DNA from 3 places in the Salinicoccus jeotgali genome. Region 3 is predicted to be linked to each of the others. Evidence: riboswitches for the same ligand, from Rfam matches in the RefSeq annotation. Region 3 holds a riboswitch; each other region holds the start of a gene.
The links. Region 3 has a riboswitch for S-adenosylmethionine ahead of ACZ43I_RS10695 (Na+/H+ antiporter NhaC family protein). Riboswitches for the same ligand answer to the same signal wherever they lie in the genome.
Positions count from the first base shown of each region.

Region 1: another riboswitch for S-adenosylmethionine. It lies ahead of ACZ43I_RS04750 (methionine ABC transporter ATP-binding protein); the one in region 3 lies ahead of ACZ43I_RS10695 (Na+/H+ antiporter NhaC family protein).
Region 2: another riboswitch for S-adenosylmethionine. It lies ahead of metK (methionine adenosyltransferase); the one in region 3 lies ahead of ACZ43I_RS10695 (Na+/H+ antiporter NhaC family protein).

Region 1 is NZ_AP043830.1:944,695-953,060, forward strand. Features, by position in the region: gene gabR (MocR-like transcriptional regulator GabR) at 1-975, shown strand, start outside; gene ACZ43I_RS04735 (prepilin peptidase) at 1,458-2,174, shown strand; gene radC (RadC family protein) at 2,177-2,854, shown strand; gene ACZ43I_RS04745 (hypothetical protein) at 2,873-3,193, shown strand; SAM riboswitch class I at 3,550-3,652, shown strand; gene ACZ43I_RS04750 (methionine ABC transporter ATP-binding protein) at 3,716-4,738, shown strand; gene ACZ43I_RS04755 (methionine ABC transporter permease) at 4,722-5,381, shown strand; gene ACZ43I_RS04760 (MetQ/NlpA family ABC transporter substrate-binding protein) at 5,383-6,186, shown strand; gene ACZ43I_RS04765 (aminotransferase class I/II-fold pyridoxal phosphate-dependent enzyme) at 6,183-7,355, shown strand; gene mreC (rod shape-determining protein MreC) at 7,629-8,366, shown strand, end outside.
Region 2 is NZ_AP043830.1:1,476,672-1,485,037, reverse strand. Features, by position in the region: gene menH (2-succinyl-6-hydroxy-2,4-cyclohexadiene-1-carboxylate synthase) at 1-384, shown strand, start outside; gene menB (1,4-dihydroxy-2-naphthoyl-CoA synthase) at 347-1,168, shown strand; gene menE (o-succinylbenzoate--CoA ligase) at 1,222-2,622, shown strand; gene yidD (membrane protein insertion efficiency factor YidD) at 2,668-2,910, opposite strand; gene ACZ43I_RS07420 (NUDIX domain-containing protein) at 3,006-3,464, shown strand; gene pckA (phosphoenolpyruvate carboxykinase (ATP)) at 3,537-5,117, opposite strand; SAM riboswitch class I at 5,266-5,369, shown strand; gene metK (methionine adenosyltransferase) at 5,461-6,654, shown strand; gene ACZ43I_RS07405 (nuclease-related domain-containing protein) at 6,844-7,752, shown strand; gene ACZ43I_RS07400 (IS30 family transposase) at 7,821-8,366, opposite strand, start outside.
Region 3 is NZ_AP043830.1:2,067,505-2,075,870, forward strand. Features, by position in the region: gene ACZ43I_RS10670 (FecCD family ABC transporter permease) at 1-796, opposite strand, end outside; gene ACZ43I_RS10675 (FecCD family ABC transporter permease) at 789-1,760, opposite strand; gene ACZ43I_RS10680 (ABC transporter ATP-binding protein) at 1,750-2,565, opposite strand; gene ACZ43I_RS10685 (ABC transporter substrate-binding protein) at 2,582-3,553, opposite strand; gene ACZ43I_RS10690 (NAD(P)/FAD-dependent oxidoreductase) at 3,665-4,684, shown strand; SAM riboswitch class I at 4,775-4,872, shown strand; gene ACZ43I_RS10695 (Na+/H+ antiporter NhaC family protein) at 4,953-6,245, shown strand; gene ACZ43I_RS10700 (M20 metallopeptidase family protein) at 6,301-7,470, opposite strand; gene ACZ43I_RS10705 (AbgT family transporter) at 7,490-8,366, opposite strand, start outside.

The sequences.
Region 1 (8,366 bases), 1.1 Mb from region 3:
GAAATCAGGGAGACAATTTCCAGACTTATCTCAGTAAATAGGGGGGTAAAATGCAAACCGGAACAAATCGTCATTGGTTCAGGTACTCAGTCACTCATCAAACAAATACTGACAATGGATAATACCACAAAAACAGTAGGAATGGAGAACCCGGGTTACCGAAGAATGTATGATTTATTCAAAGCTTTAAACTTGAAAGTTAACCCAATAGAGTTGGATGATTCCGGTATTAATATAAATAAAATAAAAGAATCAGATTCCAATATTCTATTCATCACGCCTTCACATCAATTCCCCACAGGAAAGATCATGTCTATATCCCGCAGAATTGAATTATTGAACTGGGCTTCTGAATCAAATGAAAGATACATTATAGAAGATGATTACGATAGTGAATTCAAATATGGGACAGATCATATACCTGCTCTTCAGAGTTTGGACAGACACGACAAAGTAATTTATGCCGGAACATTTTCAAAAACACTTTTTTCGGGACTGAGAATAAGTTATATAGTGCTCCCTCCTGACTTACTGAGAAAATATAGAGAAATGTACTCGAATTGGATTCAAGGCAGTAGTATATTCAATCTGTATACTCTAAACCATTTTATAAATAACGGCGACTATTCTAAATATGTAAAAAAGATGAATTTACATTACGAGAAGGTGAGGGAGAAACTAATTACAACATTAAAGGAAGAGTTCGGAAACAGTATAGTAATTCATGATATACCAGCCGGCTTACACTTTTACGCAGAATTTAAAACAGATAAGACTTATGAGGAGATAGAAAGACAGGCTACCTGTAAAAATATAGAACTTTATACTTTGAGAAGATTCAGTATTAAAGGGATTGAAGAAGGTCAGGATAAGAGAGCATTGATAATAGGGTTTGCGAAACTGAGATTAGGAACAGTAGAAGAGGCTGTTAAGAAATTAAAAAAGGTTGTATTTAAAGTGTCAAAATGGAAATAATCATCTCGCATAATTTCATTGGACAAAGTACTGAACGATCATTTGGGATGTCCTCTAACATGAGTATGTGTGCATTATGCACTATTTATTAAGAATAATCATATAAAAAATCCAATTCGGAATTTATAGAAACACTGAACCGTTTGGGCTCATCTCAGATTCGCACCCATCAATTCAAAGATGCCGTCATCTATATGAATACAAAAAATGCAGGTATCAATTCAGCAAGAATATGAAGGGGTATGAGAAGCGGTATGAGTGTCGGGGGAGGTTTAGTTATATGGGAGAAATAATGAACTAGAGGTTTTAAGAAAAAATTATAATGTGAAGAAACAAATGTAAAACTGACATAATAAATAAAAACTACATGATTATTAATCCAAAATCACCTTTTTAGTGACTTTCAAACCGTTATATATGATTATTGCATTTTTACTAAAAATGATTATGAAGCTAATATAGTGTCAGGAAGAGGTGATGCTATGTTTTTTATAATTATTCTTGGAGGTATCTGCGCATCATTTATATATGCTGTAACTGCATCCGATAACATTTCGATTTTATATCGTAGAAGTAGATGTGATTTATGTTTTCAGAGCTTAAAGCCTTATGAGCTAATTCCGGTAATGAGTTTTATTTTGCTTAAGGGAAAATGTTCCTATTGTAAAGGGAAAATCGATAACAGTTTTATAGTCTGTGAAATTTTAGTAATACTTCTTTATTTACTGCCCATTTATTTTAATCTTTCTCTCAAAGACCTCACATTATATTATTTGATGATTACAATTTTGTTGCCGCTTTCAATCTATGATAGAAAAAATTTAAAAATACCAAATCACATGAATCTTATATTTTTAGTTGCTGGACTATTTTTAACAGATCTTTATTATTTAGAACCATTTCAGGACATTTGTATAATTTTAATTTTGCATCTATTCTTTTATTTATTTTCAGAATCAATAGGATATGGCGATATAAAATTGTTTACAGTAATCACTTTGATTACCCCTGTCAACTTCTTTATTTATAGCTTACTTCTTACCTATTTGATTGGAGGGTTATTTGTAATAATACTGCATTTCTATAAAACAAAGTTACCCGTTAAGATCCCTCTGGTTCCATTTATTACTACGGCTATTATACTTTCATTTTTGTTATATGATGATTTGAATTCTATATATTTTGGAGGCTTCCTATAAGAATGTTAATTAAAGAGATGCACTTTTCGGATAAACCAAGAGAACGACTGATGATTTATGGACCTGACAAGCTTACCAACCAAGAATTGCTTGGGATAATCATCAATACCGGCCACAAAGAGGAGTCTAGTATTGGAATTGCAAACAAAATCATAAAGGATATGAAATCTGTTCGTGAACTGCGTGAACTTACCTATCAGGAGTTAATCAGCATTAAAGGTATTGGGGAAGCAAAAGCAATAACAATATTAGCAGTTATTGAACTAGCAATAAGAATGCATACACATTCATTAGAGGAAGATCTTTACATAAAAAGCCCAGATGATGTTAGTAAACTGCTTATGGAAAAAATGAGGTATTATCAACAAGAGCACTTTGTAGTTTTGTATTTATCAACCAAAAATATGATTATTCACCAAGAAACTATGTTTAAAGGGTCTTTGAACACTTCGATAGTACATCCTAGGGAGGTATATAAAGAAGCAATAAAGAGGAGCGCTGCCGCGATAATATGTGTACATAATCATCCTAGTGGTGACCCTTCGCCTTCGAGAGAAGATATCGAGGTTACAAAACGTTTGTATGAGTGTGGGGAAATGATCGGCGTCGACTTTTTAGACCATATAATCATTGGGTCTGGAAAATATATTAGCTTGAAAGAGATGAATGTCATTAAATAGGTAGAAGGGGATGGAAAAATGGGTTTGGATATGTATTTATATCTTGAAGATAATGAAACAAAAGAATTTATAGAATATAGTTATTATAGGAAATTTAACGCTCTTCAAGGCTATTTTGTAGATAATTTTTCCTTAGACAACTGTGGGAAAGTAAAAATTGAATTAAAAGTTGCTAGTAAGTTATATGTTTTACTAAATGAGATTAGATACAATCCCGAAAAAGCTGAGGTTTTGCTCCCTATTCATAAGGGGCCATTTTTCGGTTCATACGAATATGACAAGATTTATCATAACCACATTAATCAAGCTGCATCTGATTTTATCACGCTAAATTTATAGATTATAATCGATTCACTCTTTACTACACATCAAATTGGTAATTTTAACTAAGGATCGAATAGTATGATGGGGAGTTAAGTTTTACATAATAAGGATGTTATTCAGATGATGCTACGCAATATTTCTTAAATAATGGTAGTTCCATAATCCTTTGATAGATTCTATATGTTATTTAGAATCTAGATATCATATTTGTGAGTAAAACAGGGTGATGACATCACCCTGTTTAGAAGTCTTCTTGGTTTGAGATTATCAATATCATGATTTCTATAAATTTTTAAATTATAATTCAAGTATTATTAATATATTGACAATTCTAATAATCTCGAGTAAAGTGATATTCACTCAATTAAATACATTTATCCAGAGAAGTGGAGGGATTGGGCCCTTTGAAGCTTCAGCAACAGGCTATTATGGTACTGTGCTAAATCCTACAAGCGGATGCTTGGCAGATAGATATCTTTAAGCCATTTGCATTTAGCAGATGGCTTTTTGTTTTTAATATAAAAAGGATGTGGTGGCGTGGCTATTGAAATTACCGATGTCTCTAAAGAATATTTCGTTAAAGGAAAAAGGATAGAAGCTCTGAAAAAGACGACGCTCTCCATTCGTGAGGGTGAGATCTTCGGTCTGATTGGCTTTAGTGGCGCAGGGAAAAGTACTCTGTTGCGCCTGATCAATTTGTTGGAACAGCCGACTACCGGCAACATCAATGTTAATGGTACGGATTTGGGCAAGTTGGCAGAGCGAGACTTGCGTGCAAAACGGCAGAAGATCGGGATGATCTTCCAGCAGTTCAATCTGATTGAAACTAAAACTGTATACCAGAACATAGAATTTGTGTTGAAGGCGAGCAGTTATGATAAGAAGAAAGTGCCGTCGCGCATTGAAGAGTTATTGTCGCTTGTGGGCTTGAGCGACAAGATGGACAGCTACCCCAAAAATTTGAGTGGGGGACAGAAGCAGCGTGTCGGCATTGCGCGGGCGCTGGCCAATGAGCCTGAAGTGCTTTTATGTGACGAAGCGACGAGCGCACTCGATCCTGATACGACAAAAACAATTTTGAAACTGCTTAAGAAGATCAATAAGGAGTTCGGGATCACCATTGTATTGATCACCCATGAGATGGAGGTCATAAAAGAGGTTGCTGACCGAGTAGGTGTGATGACGGCAGGGGAAATCGTGGAGATGGATGATGTCTACGCAGTCTTCAGCCACCCGGAGCATAAGGTGACGAAGGGGTTTGTTCAGGATATATACGATTTCACCATCCCGCCGCATATTGAACTGAATAGTGAATCTGAAGTGATCACCATCAAATTCTTGAATGAACATGCAGAAGCGAATTATGTCAATCAGCTCTACCGCCACTTTGATTGCGATATAAGCATCTTGAACGGGCGCATCGAATACATCCAGGATATGCCCCTTGGATTTCTGATGCTCCACATTAAAGGCAGACAGGAAGAAATCGCCAGACTGAAGCAATTCATCGACGACTCAAAAGGAATAGAGAGGGCTGAGATATATGGAAAGATTGATTGAAATTACACCGCTGTTATACCGGGCATTGCTCGAAACGACCCTGATGGTCTCGATATCCATATTCTTTGCGGTGCTGCTTGGACTCCCGCTCGGTATATTGCTGTATGTGACTGCGAATCCGTTGCTCTATAGGATAAAACCACTGAACCAGTTTTTAGGGGCGTTGACGAACGTGATCCGGTCGTTCCCTTTCATCATATTGATTGTAGCGATCATGCCGATTGCGACTTGGCTGACAAACAGCTCCCACGGGCCGGTATTTGCGAGCGTGGCCCTTTCCTTGGCGGCCATCCCGCTATTTGCCAGACTGGTGGAGACAAGCTTCAATGGAGTGGATAAAGGCGTGATTGAAGCAAGCATTGCCGGAGGCGCATCACTCTGGCTGATCATTACGGATGTGTTGGTCCCGGAAGCGAAGCGGGGCATCACCCAGGCGATTACGCTGACGATCATCACCATTGTCGCCTTCAGTGCCACAGCAGGGGTCGTCGGCGGGGGTGGAATCGGAGATCTTGCGATACGATACGGATATTACCGCTATGACACCGTGACGATGATTGCGACTGTCGTCATTCTGATTATAATTGTCCAACTCATCCAGATAATCGGGGACTATTTGAGCCAAAGAGAGGAGAGGAACTGATATGCGTGGGATATTGATATTCCTTGCTTCAACACTTGCAGTCATTATAGGAAGCAGCGCACTGCTCTACGAAGGGGAGGGGGAAGTGATCACCATCGGCGCTTCCACCGGCCCCTACAGTGATATGGTGAACTTTGCATTGAAACCGGCCTTGGAAGAACAGGGCTACACGGTGGAGATTGTTGAGTACACCGACTACATCCAACCGAATAATGCTTTAAATAATGGAGATCTGGATGCGAATCTTTATCAGAACAAATCGTTCATGGCTGACTTCAATAAGGAGAACGGTACGGATTTCCATAATCTCATCCAAGTGCCGACTGCACCTATGGGACTCTATTCCAGCGAGTATGATTCATTGGATGAAATAGAAAACGGCAGTGAAGTGGCGTTGCCTCTGGATCCCGTCAATTCTTCAAGGGGATTCCAGACGCTTATGGATGCTGGTCTGATTGAAGTTGCAGAAGACGCAAATCTACTTGCGATAGAAGAGAAGGATATATTAAAGAACAATAAAAATCTGGAATTCGTCTACCAGGATTCAGGGCAGCTGCCTAGAAGTGTCGATCAGATCGGATTATCGCTCGTGCCGGGGAACTTTGCGCTAGCAAGCGGAATGGATCTGGCCGATGCGCTCCAGCTTGAAGATATGAATGAGAATTACAGGAATCAGATTGTCGTAAATGCTTCAGATAAAGACAGCAAAATGGCAGAGGACCTCATCAATGCAGTTGAGTCGGAACACTTTAAACAGACGATAGACGAGCAGTTCAAAGGATTCGATAAACCAGAAGGAGAATGAAGATGAACAAACTACTCTCAAGTATTCCCGACAGCTATTTTAAGACGGCTATGGCTGGAGAGGTACCATCCGGTCCCCTCCCACTGATCAACCTCGCAGTCGGCATACCGGATGCCGAGACACCAGAACCCATTCTGAAGCGAGCGGCAGAAGCCCTTTACCAACCAGAAAATCAACGGTACGGACAATTCAGGGGGAAACAGTCATTTAAGGATGCGATCATCGATTTCTACAAGCATGAGTACGATGTGGAGTTGGATGAGGACAATATCGCACTGCTGTACGGCACCAAGAGTGCCCTAGTGCAGTTTCCGATGATGTTCATCGAGCCGGGGGAAGGGGTCTATCTGCCTAATCCAGGCTATCCAGATTATGCAGCCGGTGTTGAATTGGCGAAAGGGGTGATCTATGATCTACCGCTTCTTGCAGAAAACGAATATTTGCCGGATTACGATGCGTTAGATGACCAAGAGAAGGCCAATGCGCGGCTGTTATATTTGAATTATCCGTCGAATCCGCTCGGTGCAGTTGCGGACCGAGCATTTTTCGATCGTACGATAGCGCAGTTTAAAGGAACAGGCACCTGCGTAGTACACGATTTTGCCTATGCACCATTTTCATTTGATGGGAAACATCCCAGTATACTCCAGAGTGAAGGCAGCCTCGACTGTGCCATTGAAATTTATTCTCTGTCGAAAGGATTCAACATGTCTGGATTCCGTTCAGGTTTCGCTGTAGGAAACAAAGAAATGATTAGGGCAATCAACACTTATCAGGACCATACACAAACGGGTATGTGGGGTGTGGTGCAGGAGGCATCTATTGCGGCACTCCAACATGCTGAAGATATTCTGCCCGTACAGAAGGATACCTTCTCCACAAGGAGCCGTCTGGTTACAGGAGCGTTATTGGATATGGGTATTCCAATCAATCCGATTAAAGGGGGGATATTCGGCTGGATCCATGTGCCGGAAGGGTTTGACGGTGAGACGTTTAAGGCTTACCTGCTCCATGAATGCTCCATCCTTGTCACTCCAGGAATTCCATTCGGCTCGCGCGGAAAATACTACATCCGCATATCCCTAGCTGTAGATGACGCCGAGCTGCGGGAAGTGATTGAGCGCTTCAGAGCGATTCAAAATTTATGGAAAAATGACATTTTACATTAAATAATCTACATTATCCCCTTGAAAGCGAACAATTAAACATGTAACATAATAATTGTAATGAAAATGACATAACAGGCTATTGATGATGCTGTCATCTAAAAAGCCTTTGATAGAACATGTATACTTACTGTTCTAGATATCATATATATTATTATCTTATCTGTTATGGAGAGGCCCTAGGGCCTCTCCTTTTTATTTACATATCCTTTATCAGCAATGCTCTATTGTGGTATTCTTTTAACAGATATCATCAATCAATGGAGGCGCTCGATCGTGAACAGGCTTTTCAACCGTAATCGTATGCTGATCATACTTTTTGGCATCATTGTATTAATACTTTTAATAGGTTTCTCAATGACGGATAGGAATTCCGTCACTAAAGCGGAGCAGTTCACCGGCGATCTGACAGCAGGTTCGCAAGTCGTCATAGACGCGCCGGTCGGATTCATAGGCAACATCATCAATAAGATCTCCGCCAGTTTCAATGCTGTTGAAGAAAACGAGGAATTACATGCACAGCTTGAGATGCTGCCGCAGATGCAGGCAGACCTGGAAGGCCTTGAAGCGGAGAATGAGGAGTTGAGGGAAACTCTGGAGGTCAGTTCCAGACGCTCCTACGAAAGTGTGGATGCCCGTGTGATATCGAGGTCACCTGACCAGTGGATGGATAACTTTACCATCGATAAAGGGGAATCCGACGGCATAAAGGAAGGCATGGCGGTGATGACCACAAAAGGCTTGGTGGGGACTGTGGTCAGAGCCAACGGTAGCTCAAGCTATGTAGAGATGCTGACGACATCATCAGCCGGCAATAACCTCTCAGTTCAAGTGACCCATGAAGACGATACGGCATATGGTAATATTCGCAGGTTTGATGATGAACGCAACCTACTTGTAGTTGAGAACATTAAAAACCGCAGCGGACTCGAACGAGGCGATGAAGTCTTCACGAGCGGTCTGGTGGGAAGCCTGCCGGAAGGTCTGCTCATCGGCAAAATAGTTGAGGTCGAA
Region 2 (8,366 bases), 590 kb from region 3:
GAAATGCTGCCCCTCTTTTCGAGTCAAGCAACAATGACCCGTGATGACCAGGCCAGACAGCGTGAAAACCGGTTGGCCCAAAAACCGGAGGAAGTGGCTGACAGCCTGTTGAAATATGGGACCGGGGTGCAACCTTCCTACTGGACAAAATTATCCCGGCTCCACATGCCGATTCTTTTGGCGGTAGGCAGTAAGGACCAGAAATTCATCGATATCAATACTCGCATGTCTCTGCATATGCCTGATGCCCGACTGGAGATCATAGATGGGGCAGGGCATAATATTCATATGGAAGCAGGCCCGAAGTTTGGTATACTACTATTAGACTATTTATCAGGAGGAATGAATGATGGCAAGAGAATGGCAAACGATTCGCGAATATGAAGAAATTAAATATGAATATTATAATGGCATCGCTAAAGTGACAATCAATCGTCCTGAAGTACGCAATGCTTTTACACCACTGACAGTAAATGAAATGATTGATGCATTCACTAGAGCGCGGGACGATGAAAAAATCGGTGTCATCGTGCTGGCTGGGGAAGGCGATATGGCATTCTGCTCAGGCGGCGACCAAAAAGTACGCGGACACGGTGGTTATGTAGGGGAAGACAACGTTCCAAGATTGAACGTACTCGATCTGCAGCGACTCATCCGGGTCATTCCGAAGCCGGTAGTGGCGATGGTTTCAGGCTACGCAATCGGTGGTGGACATGTTCTGCACGTGGTGTGCGACCTGACTATTGCAGCAGATAATGCACGCTTTGGCCAGACAGGCCCGAAAGTCGGTTCATTTGATGCAGGTTACGGTTCCGGTTACCTTGCACGCATCGTCGGCCATAAGAAAGCGAGAGAAATCTGGTACTTGTGCCGTCAGTACGATGCCCAGGAAGCCCTCGATATGGGACTCGTCAATACTGTAGTGCCGCTTGAACAGCTAGAAGACGAAACAGTCCAGTGGTGTCAGGAAATGCTCGAGCACTCCCCGACAGCACTACGCCTGCTAAAAGCTGGAATGAACGCTGACACAGACGGTTTGGCGGGTATTCAGCAGATGGCTGGGGATGCGACACTCCTTTATTACACCACTGATGAAGCAAAAGAAGGACGCGAAGCATTCAAAGAAAAAAGAAAGCCTGATTTCGGACAATTCCCGAGATTCCCATAAGAAATCGTAAAGCCCATCATATGATGGGCTTTCTTTTGAGAGGTGAGACATTTATGTATGAATGGCTGAAAGCACAAGCAGAGGAGCAGCCCGACAAAACAGCAGTAGTCTACGAAGGTCAGCATTTAAGCTTCAAAAGTCTCTACAAAGAAGCTTTGAAACTGAGCAGACACCTGAAAAGGCTCGACCGTAATCGAGTGGGACTCTATATCGGTAATACACTGGAAGCAGTCGTTCTGGTACATGCTTCAATGATTGCGGGAATTGAAATCATCCTGATCAATACTCGTCTGACAGCACGTGAAATTACAGTTCAGCTTGGAGATATTAATGTGGACACGGTCATAACAACAAAGCCTTTCGAATTGGAAGGGCACCGTCTATATGATCTCACTGATTTATATGAACTGGAGCCACTCGATTACAAGGTCGGTTCCCCAGCCGGTGAAACAACATTATCCATCATGTTCACCTCGGGCACCACAGGCCGGGCGAAAGCCGTACCCCAAAGTTACAGGAACCATTTCACTTCTGCCAAGGGATGTGAACAACGATTCGGCTATGGGCATGCGAGCGTCTGGATGAACGTCAATCCGATCTATCATATATCGGGGTTTTCGATTCTTATGCGGTCCGTCATCGCGGGATGTCCGATGGTATTGGTCGACAAGTTTGACGAAGCGCGCATCTGGCAGAAGGTTGTCGAATATGACATAACGCATACGAGCATGGTTCCGATAATGCTTAAGAGACTGATGGCACATTCTATTCCTGACCATAGGCTTGAAGGCATATTGCTCGGTGGAGCAGGCGTGACCAGAGAGGTACTGAAAGAGGCATTATCAAAAGGGCTGCCGGTCTACAACTCTTTTGGCATGACGGAAACATGTTCGCAGATCGTCTCGATTGGAGCCGACGACCCGAAAATCCTGGAAGGCACTGCAGGGCGGCCATTGGATAATGTGGAAGTGGCAATCGACCATGCAAACGATGGAGAAATACTGGTCAAGGGCGGCCCTGTCATAGGACATTACCTGAATGCAGATATCGAAATCACTGAAAAATTCTTTAGGACAGGTGATATGGGATATTTGGATGAAGAAGGCTACCTCTATATCCTTGATCGGCGTAAAGATCTGATCATCAGCGGCGGAGAGAACATCTATCCGAAAGAAATAGAGGACGCAGCAAACGCATATGTAAAAGTTGCGAATTCCGCTGTAGTGAAGCGTCAGGATGATGAATGGGGCGAAGTGCCTGTTCTGCTCGTAGAAGCAGCAGGTGAAACGATACAAGAAAGTAATCTGATGGGGCATCTCGAGGCAAGGTTAGCCCGCTACAAGCTGCCGAAAGAAATAAAAGTGGTTGAAAATATTATAATGACCTCGACTGGCAAGGTTTCACGGGGACAAAACCAGCAAGTTTACGATCAAAGTAAAAATGGCAGTCATTAAAATGACATGACCCTGAAAACCTGCATCATGCGCAGGCCCTCAAGGTCATGTCGAACTGTCGCTTCTTTTTTTATTTTTTACCGGCACAGGATCAAAACCGCCTTCATGGAACGGGTGGCATTTGAGTATGCGTCTGACAGCCAGATACCCGCCTTTTAAAGCGCCATGTTCCTGTACAGCATCGATGCTGTAGTTCGAACAGGTCGGATAGAATCTGCAGCTTGGTGGAAACATCGGGGAGATGGCCTTCTGGTAAAAACGAATCATGGATAGAAGGATTGATTTCATTTGTTATCACCGCTCTTTTATTTATAACTTCCATAATATAAGGTACACTGGATTTAATCAAATTTAAGACTCAAAATCGATTTGGAGAGGATGCAATGCTGGAATTTACAGATCATCATGAACGCAAGGTCACTTTTGACCCAAATAGTGCAGAAGATGCAGACCATGTGCTGGGAATCTGCAAGATGGATGGAAAATATCTATTCACAGAACATAAGGTCCGCGGCATTGAATTCCCGGGTGGCAAGTTGGAAGATGGTGAGACGCTCAGAGAAGCATTGCAACGGGAAGTGTTTGAAGAGACGGGCGCGAGCCTCGCCGAACTCAAGTATATGGGGGCATATACTGTACATGGCACCCAACCATTCAAAAAAGGAGTCTACTTCGGCATCGTCGATGACCTTTTCTTCAAATGTGAATACATGGAAACTTATGGCCCTGTCGTCTACCCTTCGATAGAGGCAGTGCCAGAAGAAAAGCGGAGTTTCCTGCTTGATGACCCGTGCATCCACTACATATATGAAATCAGTAGAACTGATGGCTTTTTCAGTTGAGCATTCCAGATGACAAATAAAAGATCAGGTCGCAATGCGACCTGATCTTTTATTATGGTGCAGGCAGCTTCATCAGACTGTGAAGCCACCTTTTTGTGCGATATGTTCGGAATCTTTACTGAACTTTTTGAAGTTCTCGATGAATGATTCCTTCAGTTGCTTCGCTTTTTCATCATATGCTTCTTCGGATACCCATGTATTGCGCGGATTCAATATCTCCTTCGGTACACCAGGTACAGAAACCGGTATACTTAGACCAAAAACGGAATCTTCTTCGAAATCATTGAGGACAAGTTCTCCACTGATGGCGCGCCTTACCATGGAACGCGTATATTTGAGATCCATACGCTTGCCGACGCCGTATTCTCCTCCGGACCAACCGGTGTTTACGAGGTAGACATTGACGTTATGCTTATCGATGAGGTCACCCAACATATTCGCGTAAGTTGTCGCATGAAGCGGCAGGAATGGAGAACCAAAGCATGTAGAGAAGACAGGCTGCGGAGAAGTGACGCCGCGCTCTGTACCTGCAAGTTTGGAAGTGAAGCCGCTTAGGAAATGATACATGGCCTGTGACTTAGTCAGCTTAGAGATGGGAGGCAACACGCCGAATGCATCAGCAGTCAGGAATATAATCGTATTCGGGTGGCCTGCCACTGAAGGGATGCGTGCATTGTCGATGTAATCAAGCGGATAAGCTGCACGTGTATTCTCAGTCAATGAATTATCATCATAGTCCGGAGTGCCTTCTTCATCTACTGCCACGTTTTCCAGAACCGTTCCGAAGCGGATTGCCTGGTAGATTTCTGGTTCCTTTTCAGCAGATAGATTGATCGTTTTGGCATAGCAGCCACCTTCGATATTGAACACACCATTTTCATTCCATCCGTGCTCATCGTCACCAATCAGTTCCCGTTGCGCATCTGCAGACAATGTCGTCTTTCCGGTGCCTGAAAGGCCAAAGAACAGTGCAACATCCTTATTCTCACCGACGTTGGCAGAGCAATGCATGCTCATGACTCCTTGTTCTGGAAGCAGATAATTCATGACCGAGAAGATGGATTTCTTCATTTCACCAGCATACTCCGTACCGCCGATGAGGATTATGCCTTTTTCGAGGGAAACGATGATGAACGTTTCCGATTTGGTACCATCGACTTCAGGGTCTGCCTTGAATGTCGGGGCGGATACGATGGTGAAGTCAGGATTGATGTTAAGAGCCGCTTCTTTCGTTTCCGGTCTGATGAACATGGTGCGGGCAAACATATTGTGCCAGCTGTATTCATTTATTACTCTAAGATCAAGGCTGGTTGCCTCGTCAGCACCTGCGTGCCCGTTGAAGATAAAGACTTCTTCCTTCTTATCGAGATAGTCGACGACTTTCGCAAAGAGGTTGTTGAAGACTTCTTCGGAAATTGGCTGGTTGACTTCTCCCCAATCAACCTTGTCCCTGGAAGTGTCATCTTCGACGATGAAGCGATCCTTAGGACTTCTGCCGGTATACTTTCCGGTTTCTGCACGCAAAGCCCCCGTATTGGTCAGTTTTCCCTCTCCTCTTTCCAAAGATTTTTCGACAAGTTGGGAAGTGGGGAGTTGAATGTGTGCCGCATCCTTCGACACGAGATTTTGAATTAACTCGGAATGGTTTACCATTGTTTATGCCCCCGTTTTATAGATTATGCATAGATGAAGCTTTTCATGAATTAGTATAACACATTCATAATTGAGGTGACATAATAAATATCAAACAAGAATGGCTTGATTTGAAACCTCTCATCTAGTATATTATAGGTTAAGTTATCTCTTATCAAGAGCCGGTGGAGGGAACATACCCGATGAAGCCCAGCAACCTCTTTACTGAAGAAAGGTGCTAAAGGATGCAGAAGTGATTCTGATCGATAAGGGGAAGAGCGGAGCCTTTTCTCGTCTTATGGAGAAAAAGGCTCTATTTTTTTGCAGTGGGAGATAGCTAATATACTTAAAGGAGATAAAGTTAATGGCAGAGCGTAGACTTTTCACTTCGGAATCTGTTACTGAAGGTCATCCCGACAAGATTGCAGACCAAATTTCCGATGCGATACTTGATGAGATACTGAAAGGTGATAAAAATGCCAGGGTGGCCTGCGAGACGGTGGTCAATACTGGTATGGCACTGATTGTTGGAGAGATAAGTACAAATACTTATGTAGATATTCCTAAAATCGTCAGGGAAACAGTCAAAGATATCGGCTATATCCGTGCTAAATATGGTTATGACTATAAGACGATGTCAGTACTGACGGGAATTGATGAACAGTCTGAAGATATCGCCCAAGGTGTTGATGACGCTTTTGAAACGCGCGATTCGTCAACCATTTCAACAGGGGCAGGCGATCAAGGTCTGATGTTTGGTTTTGCGTGCGATGAGACAGAGGAGTTCATGCCGCTGCCGATCGCCTTGGCACATCAGCTTGCCAAGCGGTTGACGGATGTACGTAAAGAAGAGATCATCAATTATCTGCGACCGGATGGTAAGACTCAGGTGACGGTGGAGTACGACGAGGAAAATAATGTAAAGAGAATCGATACCATCGTCATTTCTTCACAGCACCATGAAGAAGTGGAGACGGAAAAGATCCGCGAAGATCTCATTAACCATGTCATCCGTGAGGTGGTGCCTGAAGAACTGCTTGACGCAGACACACGTTACATCATCAACCCGACGGGCCGTTTCGTCATCGGAGGTCCTCAAGGTGATGCAGGGTTGACTGGACGCAAGATCATCGTCGACACATACGGAGGATATGCCCGCCATGGTGGAGGGGCTTTCAGCGGTAAAGACCCGACTAAAGTCGACCGTTCTGCAGCCTATGCTGCGCGCTATATCGCAAAAAACATCGTGGCGGCGAAAGTTGCCGCGAAATGTGAAATTCAACTGGCTTATGCGATAGGGGTCAGCGAACCGGTCTCGATCTCAGTAGATACATTTGGAACCTCTGAATATAGTGAGTCGGATATCGTTGCGGTTATAAGGAAGCAATTCAACTTGTCGCCTGACGGCATCATAGATATGCTTGACCTAAAGCGCCCGATATATAAAGCGACGGCGAGCTACGGCCATTTCGGCCGTAACGATGCTGAATTCCCATGGGAGAAGATTGATAAGGCCGCTGCCATAAAGACAGAACTTGAGAGTGTCACGATGAAATAAATGGATAGCCCCCTATGAAACAGGGGGCTAAATTACATAAGTACGCTAATCCGGGATATTTAGATGCATGTGCATTATTTTCCCTGAAAAGCTCACTTTTTCTATGTAAAGATATAGCATTTCCGGTATAATGAACGGAGTCTTAATTAAGACGGGAAAGTCAAACAGGAAAGGAATTGAGGAAAGTCCATGAATACAGATATTTTTACCAATCCGATATTCATCGTGGTGGCAATTCTACTTCTTATCGTTGCAATTGCGTTCCTGGTCTATTATTTCAGGAATAGAGGTAAAGTGAATACGCTCCGGGAGGAGTATGATAAAGAGAAGGATGCACTGGTCGAACAATATGAGGCTGATAATGCAGCCGAGCGCCAGGAACATGAAGAGAAATTGTCGTCAGTCAATGAAAAATATCATGAAGAAACGACATTGCTCAACAATAAACTTTCAAGCCTGCGCCAGTTTACTGTAGACAAGGGAGAGTACTTGACTGATCTATCGCTCATACAGCTGAAGGACCGCCTTGTGGCAGATGAAAAGATCAGGGAGACGGATATGTACATACTCTCCAATGTGTATCTGCCTTCACGCAATTACACGAACACCCGTAAAATCGATCATCTGGTACTTACGCGGACGGGCATCTATTTGATCGACTCCAAATATTGGAGTGGGCATATACTGCATGGTGTCAATGAAGAGAATTTTGAACAGTTGCCTTATGTAGAACATTTCTTTGATCTTCTGGATATTGACAAGGCAAAAGAACAGACGTTGATATTCGAAAAGGGAAATGAGCAGAATGTGGCAGTCAACCATTATAATGAAACGATCGAAGAAACTAAAATCTCTGCTGAAAAACTCAAGAATATCTTCAAGCTCCAGTACGACGTTGTGCCGATCATCTACTTCAACCCTGAAGACAACGGCAACTATTCCATCGCGAACTACTCCAATGACCCTTCCATAAAAGTATTGGTGGGCGAGGAGGAACTTGAAAATTTCTTCATGAAATATGTCTTCCACGGCCGGTTCCAGTATACGGTTAAAGACCTGGATGAAATTGCAGAAGCGATATTCCAACTGAATCCATAAGCGAAACTTTTGTTTTGATGGACTGAAAGCCTTATAATTTTCTTATAAGGCTTTTATTCTTTCGTTTGTCAAAATAAGCTAGACAGTTCCTTTTCACCCATGTAACTCAAAAAGACTTCCAATGGTGTCCGGTAGTTCAATGATTTTCTCGGTATGTGGTTTCTTCTTGAAGCGACAGACGAGACAAATATCTGATCGACCGTGTTGAAATCCATGTCTTTGGGCAGTCCATCCTTTCTGAGCAGGCCATTGGAATGTTCATTCAATCCCCGTTGAGACGGTGTCCCTGGGTCGGCAAAGTAGATGGACAGATCGTTCTGGTTGCTCATCGATTGCCAGTTGGAGAATTCCTTACCACAGTCGAAAGTGATGGACTTGAACAGGTTTCTGGGCATCTCTTGACACCACGTATTGATGGCAGACTCGATTGCCTGTGCCGTCCGGCCTTCAGGCTTCAAGGTGATAATGACCTTAGATAGGCGTTCAACCAGCGTGATGACGGCACTCTTGTGGCGGACACCGACGATGGTATCTCCCTCGAGATGGCCGAATTCTTCATTGAACGCCGGGTAGTCAGTTGTTCTTTCAGAGATGTTTCGCCTGAAGGCCTGTCT
Region 3 (8,366 bases):
TGTGCGGGGCCAATAGCCCGACGAAGCTGATTGCCCCGCTGACACTCACCGCAAGGCTCGAGAGCATGGCCGACAAGATGATCAGGATCACCTTCTCCCGGCTTACGTTCATGCCAAGCCCAATCAGCATCTCATCATCCAAATTCAACATCTCCATCTCCCTCATCTTGAAAAAGACGACACTGGCCACAATCATGATGTACGGCACGGAAACAAGGACGAATGGCCATGTGTCCCCCCATATATTGCCTGCAAAATAACGGTTGAGCATCTCCATCTGGGACTCATCGAACATGGAGGTGAAGACATAGACGAAACCGGTCACGCCCATTGCGGTGGCGATGCCGATGAGGATGAATATATTGCTTTTGAAAGTTCCACCGATGAATGACAGGAAAAATATGATCAGGACGGTCGCTAATCCACCGAGAAAACTCATCAGAGGCAGCGCGAACAGGGATTGGCTCATCGAGCCGCTGACGAACAAGATGTACAGTACGACCCCGAATCCGCTTCCTGCATTGATACCGATGATTCCGGGGTCGGCCAATCCATTTTTCGAAATGACCTGCAGTATGAGCCCGCTCAGTGCCAACGCAGCGCCGCAGACTAGAGTAATGATGATCCTCGGCAGCCGGAAATCGAACAGCACCAGTTTGATGTCTTCCTCCGCACGTCCACCTACAAGCTTGAGCAGGTCATCCACGCTCAGACTGTATGTACCGGTCAGTAGATGGAGCACCACAATAGCCATGAGCATCAAGATGATCAGGATGAAATTTGTCCGGTTACGCATACTGGTCACCCCGCTTCCTGATGATATAGATGAAGAACGGCAAACCGATCATGGCGATGATTGCATTGACGGGTGCTTCATTGAATATGCGCGCGAGCATATCCGATATCGCGAACACCATGGCACCCGTCATGCCTGTATAGACGATGGTGAAGCGGTGTAGGTTGCCAAATGTCATCTTGACGATATGCGGCACCAGCAGTCCAAGGAAGACGACGTTGCCCACCATCGCCACGGCCATGCTTGCCAGCATGATTGCAAGCGTCAGTGTAACGCGCCGGTAGAACGCCTGATTCTGCCCGAGCGATGTCGCCATTTCATCTCCAAATAGCAGGACATCCAGCTCTTTTGACAAGAATAGGAGCACTGCCGTCAACAGCAGTGCAGCCGGCAGGATGAGAATTATGTTGGATAGCGATTGACCTGCTGCCCCTCCGGCCGTGAAGAAGGCGATGTACTGCCCCAGGTTGAAGGTGATAACCAAGAAATCTGTTACAGCGTAAAGCAACAGACTGATTCCGGCCCCGGCAAGAATGAGATGCATTGGAGACTTTGAGCGGGTGACCGAGAGAATGACCGAGCCCACTAACATCGCCCCGATAAATCCAGCGCCCATCACCCCAATGAAGGGAAGTGTCGGCAACGCGAGCGCCGCAACGATGATCGCAAGGTTGGCCCCTGCATTGATGCCCAGTATGCTCGGCTCACTGAGATCGTTATGTGTCACAGACTGCAGTATAAGACCGGATATGCTTATCATGAAACCGGCGACCAGTGCCGCCAACACCCTCGGCATACGGATTTCATAGAGAATCTGATGGACCTGGTCGGTCATGTCCAGATTGAAGATGACCTGCGCCACGGTCCCTGGACTGTATGCATTCGTGCCATACATCATCGAGAGGATGAAGGACAAAATAATGCCCATCATAAAGATGGGCAACGGGTACCATCTACGATCCATCCTGGACACCTTTTACCGTCTCGCAGAACAGCTCATAATCTGTCATGATCGGCTTTCCAGTTGCAGGATCGATGGCAATCGTACCATTTATATTGAAGACTTCATTGAGGATATCATTGGTCAGGACATCACTTGGATGGCCGCTTCTGATGATTTTCCCTTCATCCATTATGACAAGATGGTCGGAATACTTGATGGCATGGTTGATGTCATGAAGCACCATGACGACCGTCTGTTTCGTCTCCTCGTTCAGCCTCTTGACGATGTTCAAAGTTTCCAGCTGGTGGTGGATATCGAGATATGTCGTCGGCTCATCAAGCAGCAGTACATCCGCCCCCTGTGCAAGCAGCAGACTTATCCAGACGCGCTGGGACTGTCCGCCTGAAAGTTCACTCATCATGCGCCCTTCAAATTCAATGGCGCCTGTTTCCTTCAATGCCCAGTCGATTATCTTATAATCGTCCGGCTTCAGACTTTGGAACCGTTTGAGGTGTGGATAACGGCTGAAGCTGACAAGATCGCGCACTTTGACATCGTACTGCAGTCTATTCTTCTGCGATAGGATGCTGACCTTTTTGGCGATGTCCTTGGATTTCATCTGACGGATATCCATATCATTGATGTAGACACCGCCTTCCTTTGCAGAAATGATCCTCGAAATCGTCTTCAGCATGGTCGATTTGCCACACCCGTTCGGCCCTATTATGGTCGTAACCTTCCCTTCCATCAGTTCCATATCGATATGGTTCAGGATGGTCCGGTTATTAAGCTCGATCGTTATATCCTTCAGTTCTACATGCGTCATGTACGACACCTGCCCATCATTTTTTCGTCAATTCTTCAACGATGATATCCAACTCGTGCTCAAGTGAGTAGGGATCGTTGTAATAGAATGTCGGAGAATCGAATTCGATCACCTGGTCATTTTGAACGGCGTCGAGATTATTCCACACTTCTGTTTCGCGGTATGCATTATCTGCGCCCGAATCCCCCGTTCCGACAAATATATAATCTCCTGCATATTTCTCCACTTCTTCAGCTGATATCTTTTTCCAGCCTGTCTCCACCACTTCTTCCTGGACCGCTTCAGGGACTTCCATGCCGAGCTCCTGGTAGATGATTTCTGTACCGCGTCCCCAGTTTGTACCATATACATAGATATCTTTGGCAAACTGTTCCATGACTGTGGCGGTGGCACCTTCAGGCACGGCTTCTTCAACTTTCTGTCGGGCTTCCTCCGTTTTAGAATCCCATTCTTCCATCCATTGCTCGGCCTTATCCTCGTTGCCTGTAATGTCAGCCAACTCCTTATGGATATCCAGATAGTTCCACTTGGCATAGTCGATCGGAATCGTCGGTGCCACGGATTTTAGTTTATCGAGGTTCTGATCTGAGTTGAAGGCGATGATCAGGTCGGGATTGAGGCTCATGACCTGCTCGACGTTCCCCTCCTCGACCAGTTCTATATCTTCAGTATAAGGTTTCAGCACTTCACTTTCCGTAACGCGCGAATGTACACCCACTACATTTGCATCCATCTGCATCAAGTTACCGAAATAACTTGTCGCCAAAACGACGATGCGCTGTGGATCTTCAGGTATTTCAATCTCTTCTCCCGCATCGGTCGTATAGGAAACCATCTCTTTACCCTCTGCGCCGGATTCTGAAGTTTCTTCTTTCGCGTCAGATGTTTCTCCATTAGAGGCTGACTCTGAGGAAGCATCGTCCCCGCTTCCGCATGCTGCCATCAGCATTACTATGAAAACCATGAGTAATCCAAGTCTTTTCTTCATATATATACCTGCCCATATCAAATTTTTAAGCATTGAAGATTGATAATCATTCTCAATGACTTTATAATAAATGACCAAGAAGCAAATTTCAACAATCAAGGGTGAAATATTATGAAAATTTCCGACACACTCATAATCGGAGGCGGGCCAGCTGGATTATATGCCAGCTTCTATGCAGGATTGCGCGGTATGAGCGTACAGCTCATTGACCATCACCCTGAACTCGGAGGGAAGCTCAACATCTATCCGGAAAAGATGGTGTGGGATATCGGAGGTGTGGCGCCTGCGCCTGCCGAACAGATCCGCCAACAGATGATAGATCAGGCAAAGACTTTTGATCCGGACATCCATGTGTCGACGACATGTGAAGCAATCCACCAACATGAGGATTATTTTGAGGTGGCTACAGACAAAGGACCGCTATTCAGCCGTACGCTCATCGTCGCTTCTGGCCGGGGCATCTTCTCGCCCGTCAAACTTACAGTTGAAGGCACGGAGTCCGGTGGATTCAGCAACCTCCACTATACAGTCAAACGCCTTGACCGCTTCAGGGGGCGTGACATCCTCATCTCTGGCGCCGGCAACACTGCCATAGATTGGGCAGAAGCACTGTGCAATATCGCATCATCCGTCACCCTGGTCTACCGGAGCGAGGAAATGAAGGGGCACGAGGCGATGATCGCCTCCCTCCATAAGAAAGAAAACCTCCATATGTGTCCACAATGCCAGATCGACGCCCTCATCCCTGATGAGACAACAGAGGAAATCGACGCTGTCCGCCTGTCCAATGGCCTCACGATTGATGTCGACGATGTCCTGGTCAGCCATGGATATGAATCGAACTGCACATTCCTCGATGCACTGGGTGGAGAAATTCCATTAAACGACCACCAGATGATATTGACTGATGACATCGTCGATACACCTGTAGCGGGATTATTTGCATGTGGCGACCAGATCACCTACGACGATAAAGTACACCTCATTGCAGGATGCTTTACAGAGGCGGCACAAGCTGCGAATCATGCTAAGAAATTCCTTCAATCCGACGCACCAGCAGAAGGCATGGTCTCTTCCCATAACGATATATTCAAAGAAAAGAACAGACAGCTCATCAAAAACAGACGATAAAGGCCGCAGGCCCATCGTGAGGCATCAGCCGCACACTATTGACACTCCAACTAAAAGAAGGTAGAGTGGATTAAAATTAAATCGAGAAATTTCTTATCCAGAGAGGTGGAGGGACTGGCCCTTTGAAGCCTCGGCAACACCCAAGGGTCTGTGCCAATTCCAGAAGCGTCATGCTTGAAAGATAAGAAGAGATATCATCGCCCTCTTCTTCTATATGTAGAGGGCCTTTTTATTTTCTCAAACCATCAACCATATGGAGTGATAAATCATGATGAAAAATACCCGGGGCAATCCCCTCGCACTATTGCCGCTGCTCATTTTCGTACTGCTTTTCCTTGGAACCGGCATCGTGGCGCAAGACTTCTACGCCATGCCGATCACCGTCGCGGTGATCATCGCCATCATAGCGGCCATGCTGCTCAAACCAAAAGAACGCCTGAATGATAAGATTGCCGTGCTCACCCGAGGTGCCGGTCAGGAGAACATCATGCTGATGGTCATCATCTTCCTGCTTGCCGGCGCTTTTTCACAAGTTGCAGAGAATATGGGGGCCGTCGACTCGACTGTCAACCTCGGGCTGGCCTTCCTGCCAAGTAGCCTTCTGCTCGTCGGCCTGTTCGTGATCTCCTGCTTCATCTCCATCTCAATGGGTACGTCAACCGGTACGGTTGCCGCTCTGGTCCCGATCGCCGTTGGCATTGCGGGACAGACCGATCTCGCCTTGGCATTGACTGTAGCGACGGTTATAGGCGGGGCGATGTTTGGGGATAATCTGTCCATCATCTCCGACACGACCATCGTCTCGACCCAATCCCAGGAAGTGAAGATGGTCGACAAATTCAAAACGAACTTCCTGATCGTCCTGCCCGGGGCCATAATTACGATGATCATACTATGGTTCATTTCATCCGGCCAATCTGCAGCCGCTGGAAGTGATGGAGACTACAGTCTACTGAAGGTGTTGCCGTATCTTCTCGTCCTTATCATCGCGCTGATAGGCGTCAATGTACTGCTTGTCCTTTTGAGCGGTATAGTGTTTGCCGGAATAGTCGGCCTTGCCGACGGAGCCTATACAGTGACTTCCCTGATAGCTGCCGCCGGCGAGGGTATCGGCAACATGCAGGAGATTGCCGTCATCACGATATTGATCGGTGGCCTTATCGCACTTATCCAGCACTACGGTGGAATCGACTATCTGCTCCACTTCATTACAAAAAGGATCCATACCAGGCGCGGAGCTGAGTTCGGTATTGCCACCCTGGTCAGCGTCACCGACCTGAGTACGGCCAATAATACGATCTCAATCATCATCACAGGGCCCCTCGCCCGCGACATTGCTGATGAGTATGGTGTCGACCGCAGGAAATCCGCCAGCATCCTGGACATCTTCGCCTCAGCATTTCAGGGCGTCATCCCCTATGGTGCCCAGATGCTTGCGGCGGCCGGACTGGCCAGCATTTCCCCAATCGCCCTTATACCGTTCGCCATCTATCCAGCGATGCTGCTCATTTCAGGCATTATAGCCATCGCCATCGGCTTTCCGAAGAAATTGAATGCCTGAAGTAACTGAAGCACCCCCTCCATGCGTCATCAGCGCATGGAGGGGGTGCTTTATTTTAGTGTTTGCCCATGTTCAAGGCGACAAGGACCATCATTTTGACCCCATCGCTGAAACTGTCTTCATCGATGCCGAACTTGGGGTGGTGGTGGGGGTATTCCATATCCTTCTCGCGGTTGCCCGCTCCAATGAAGGCATATGTCCCTGGAATCTTCTGTGAGAAGGCCGAGAAATCTTCTCCGCCCATGGCCATCGGGTATTCAAAGATGGCATCACCGAATTCCGCCACTGCAATCTCCCTGACCCGGTCTGTCATATCATGGTTATTGATGACAGCAGAATACCCATAGTTGAAGGCAAAATTAAAAGTCGCATTGTACATGCTGCAAACTCCTTCGATGGCTTTTTCCATCCGCTCTTTAACCAGCTCCCGTGTATTTCCGTCTATAGTACGGACACTGCCCTCAAGCATCGCGCTATCAGGGATTATATTTTTTGCGGTACCTGCATTGAATTTCGTCGTAGAGATGACCACGGAATCCAGCGGTGAGGTAATCCGCGAAACGATGCTCTGGAACTGGGCGACAATCTGACTGCCTATCACCACAGGATCTATTGCGTTTTCAGGTTGGGAGGCATGCCCGCCGCTCCCCTGAATCTTAAGCTCGAACGTATCTGAATTGGACGTGACTGCACCATTGGTGACGCCAATTTTGCCGGTTGGAATCGGTGTGAACAGATGCTGGCCATAAATGAAATCGAGTTCGTCGAAAAGCCCAGTCGCCATCATTTCCCGTGCCCCTCCCGGCGGCACTTCCTCAGCATGTTGGAAAATCAGATAGATGGTGCCATGCAGCTGATCAACATTTTTGCTCAGCACCTTTGCTGCCCCGAGCAATATGGCGGCGTGGCCATCATGGCCGCACGCATGCATTGCCCCTTCATTTTCAGACACAAAATCGATGTCTTCACGCTCTTCCTGAATTTCAAGTGCATCGATATCCGCCCGCAATCCAATCTTTTTTCCGGGATGAACGCCCTTTATCACGCCGAGGACACTTGTTTCAGTCGGCCGTGATACTTCAATCCCCGCCATTCCAGAAAGGGCTTCTTCAATATATCCGCTCGTCCAGACTTCCTGAAACGATACTTCCGGGTGGCGATGCATCTCCCTTCTCCATTCTTTGACTGCTCCCATGACTGCTTCTATCTCTTGATTGACATTCATTTCATTTCCTCCTTGATAATTATTTTTCAGGCAAGTAGATCGGCCCATCAATGCCTAGAGGGATGCCGATCAAATACCATACGATCAGCAAGATCGTCCAAGCGAAGAATAATACAATCGAATATGGCAGCAATGCTGACAGCAAAGTACCAAGTCCTGCATCCTTATCGTACTTTTGCGCAAAAGCCAGCAGCAATGGCAGGTACGGCAGCATTGGAGTGATCGGGTTCGTAAATGAATCTCCGATCCGGTAGAGCATCTGGGTGAAGGCCGGATCGAAACCAAGCAGCATGAACATCGGGACGAAGACCGGAGCCAGAATTGCCCACTTTGCAGAAGCACTGCCGATGAGCAGGTTGATGAGACCAGCCAATAGGATAAAACCGATGATGAGCGGGATGCCGGAGGCGTTCGCCGCTTCCAGTAAATTCGCACCCTTTATCGCAATGATCGGCCCCAGATTACTCCAGCTGAAATAAGCGAGCATCTGGGCGGCGAAGAAGACTAGCACGATGTAGCTTCCCATCGTCCCCATCGCCGAGCCGAGCATGCCGCCGAAATCCCTGGTCGACCGGATGGTGCCCGCCTTCATTCCATAGACCAAGCCAGGCACAAAGAAGAAGATGGTCAGTATGAAAATGATCGAATCCATAAAAGGAGATTCCTGGATGATTGAGCCTGTCTCAGCATTACGGAAAATCCCATTTTCCGGCAACAGAAAAATCATGAATACAACGAAAGTCAGCAACGCAGAAATATTGGCCCACCGCAACGCTGTAATTTCTTTCTTTTCAAGGGGTTGATGATCAGCCGTCTCCATCCCTTCATATGTACCGAGGCGAGGCACCGTGATTTTCTTGGTTACGATATAGACGATGAACAGCAGGAAGAAAGTC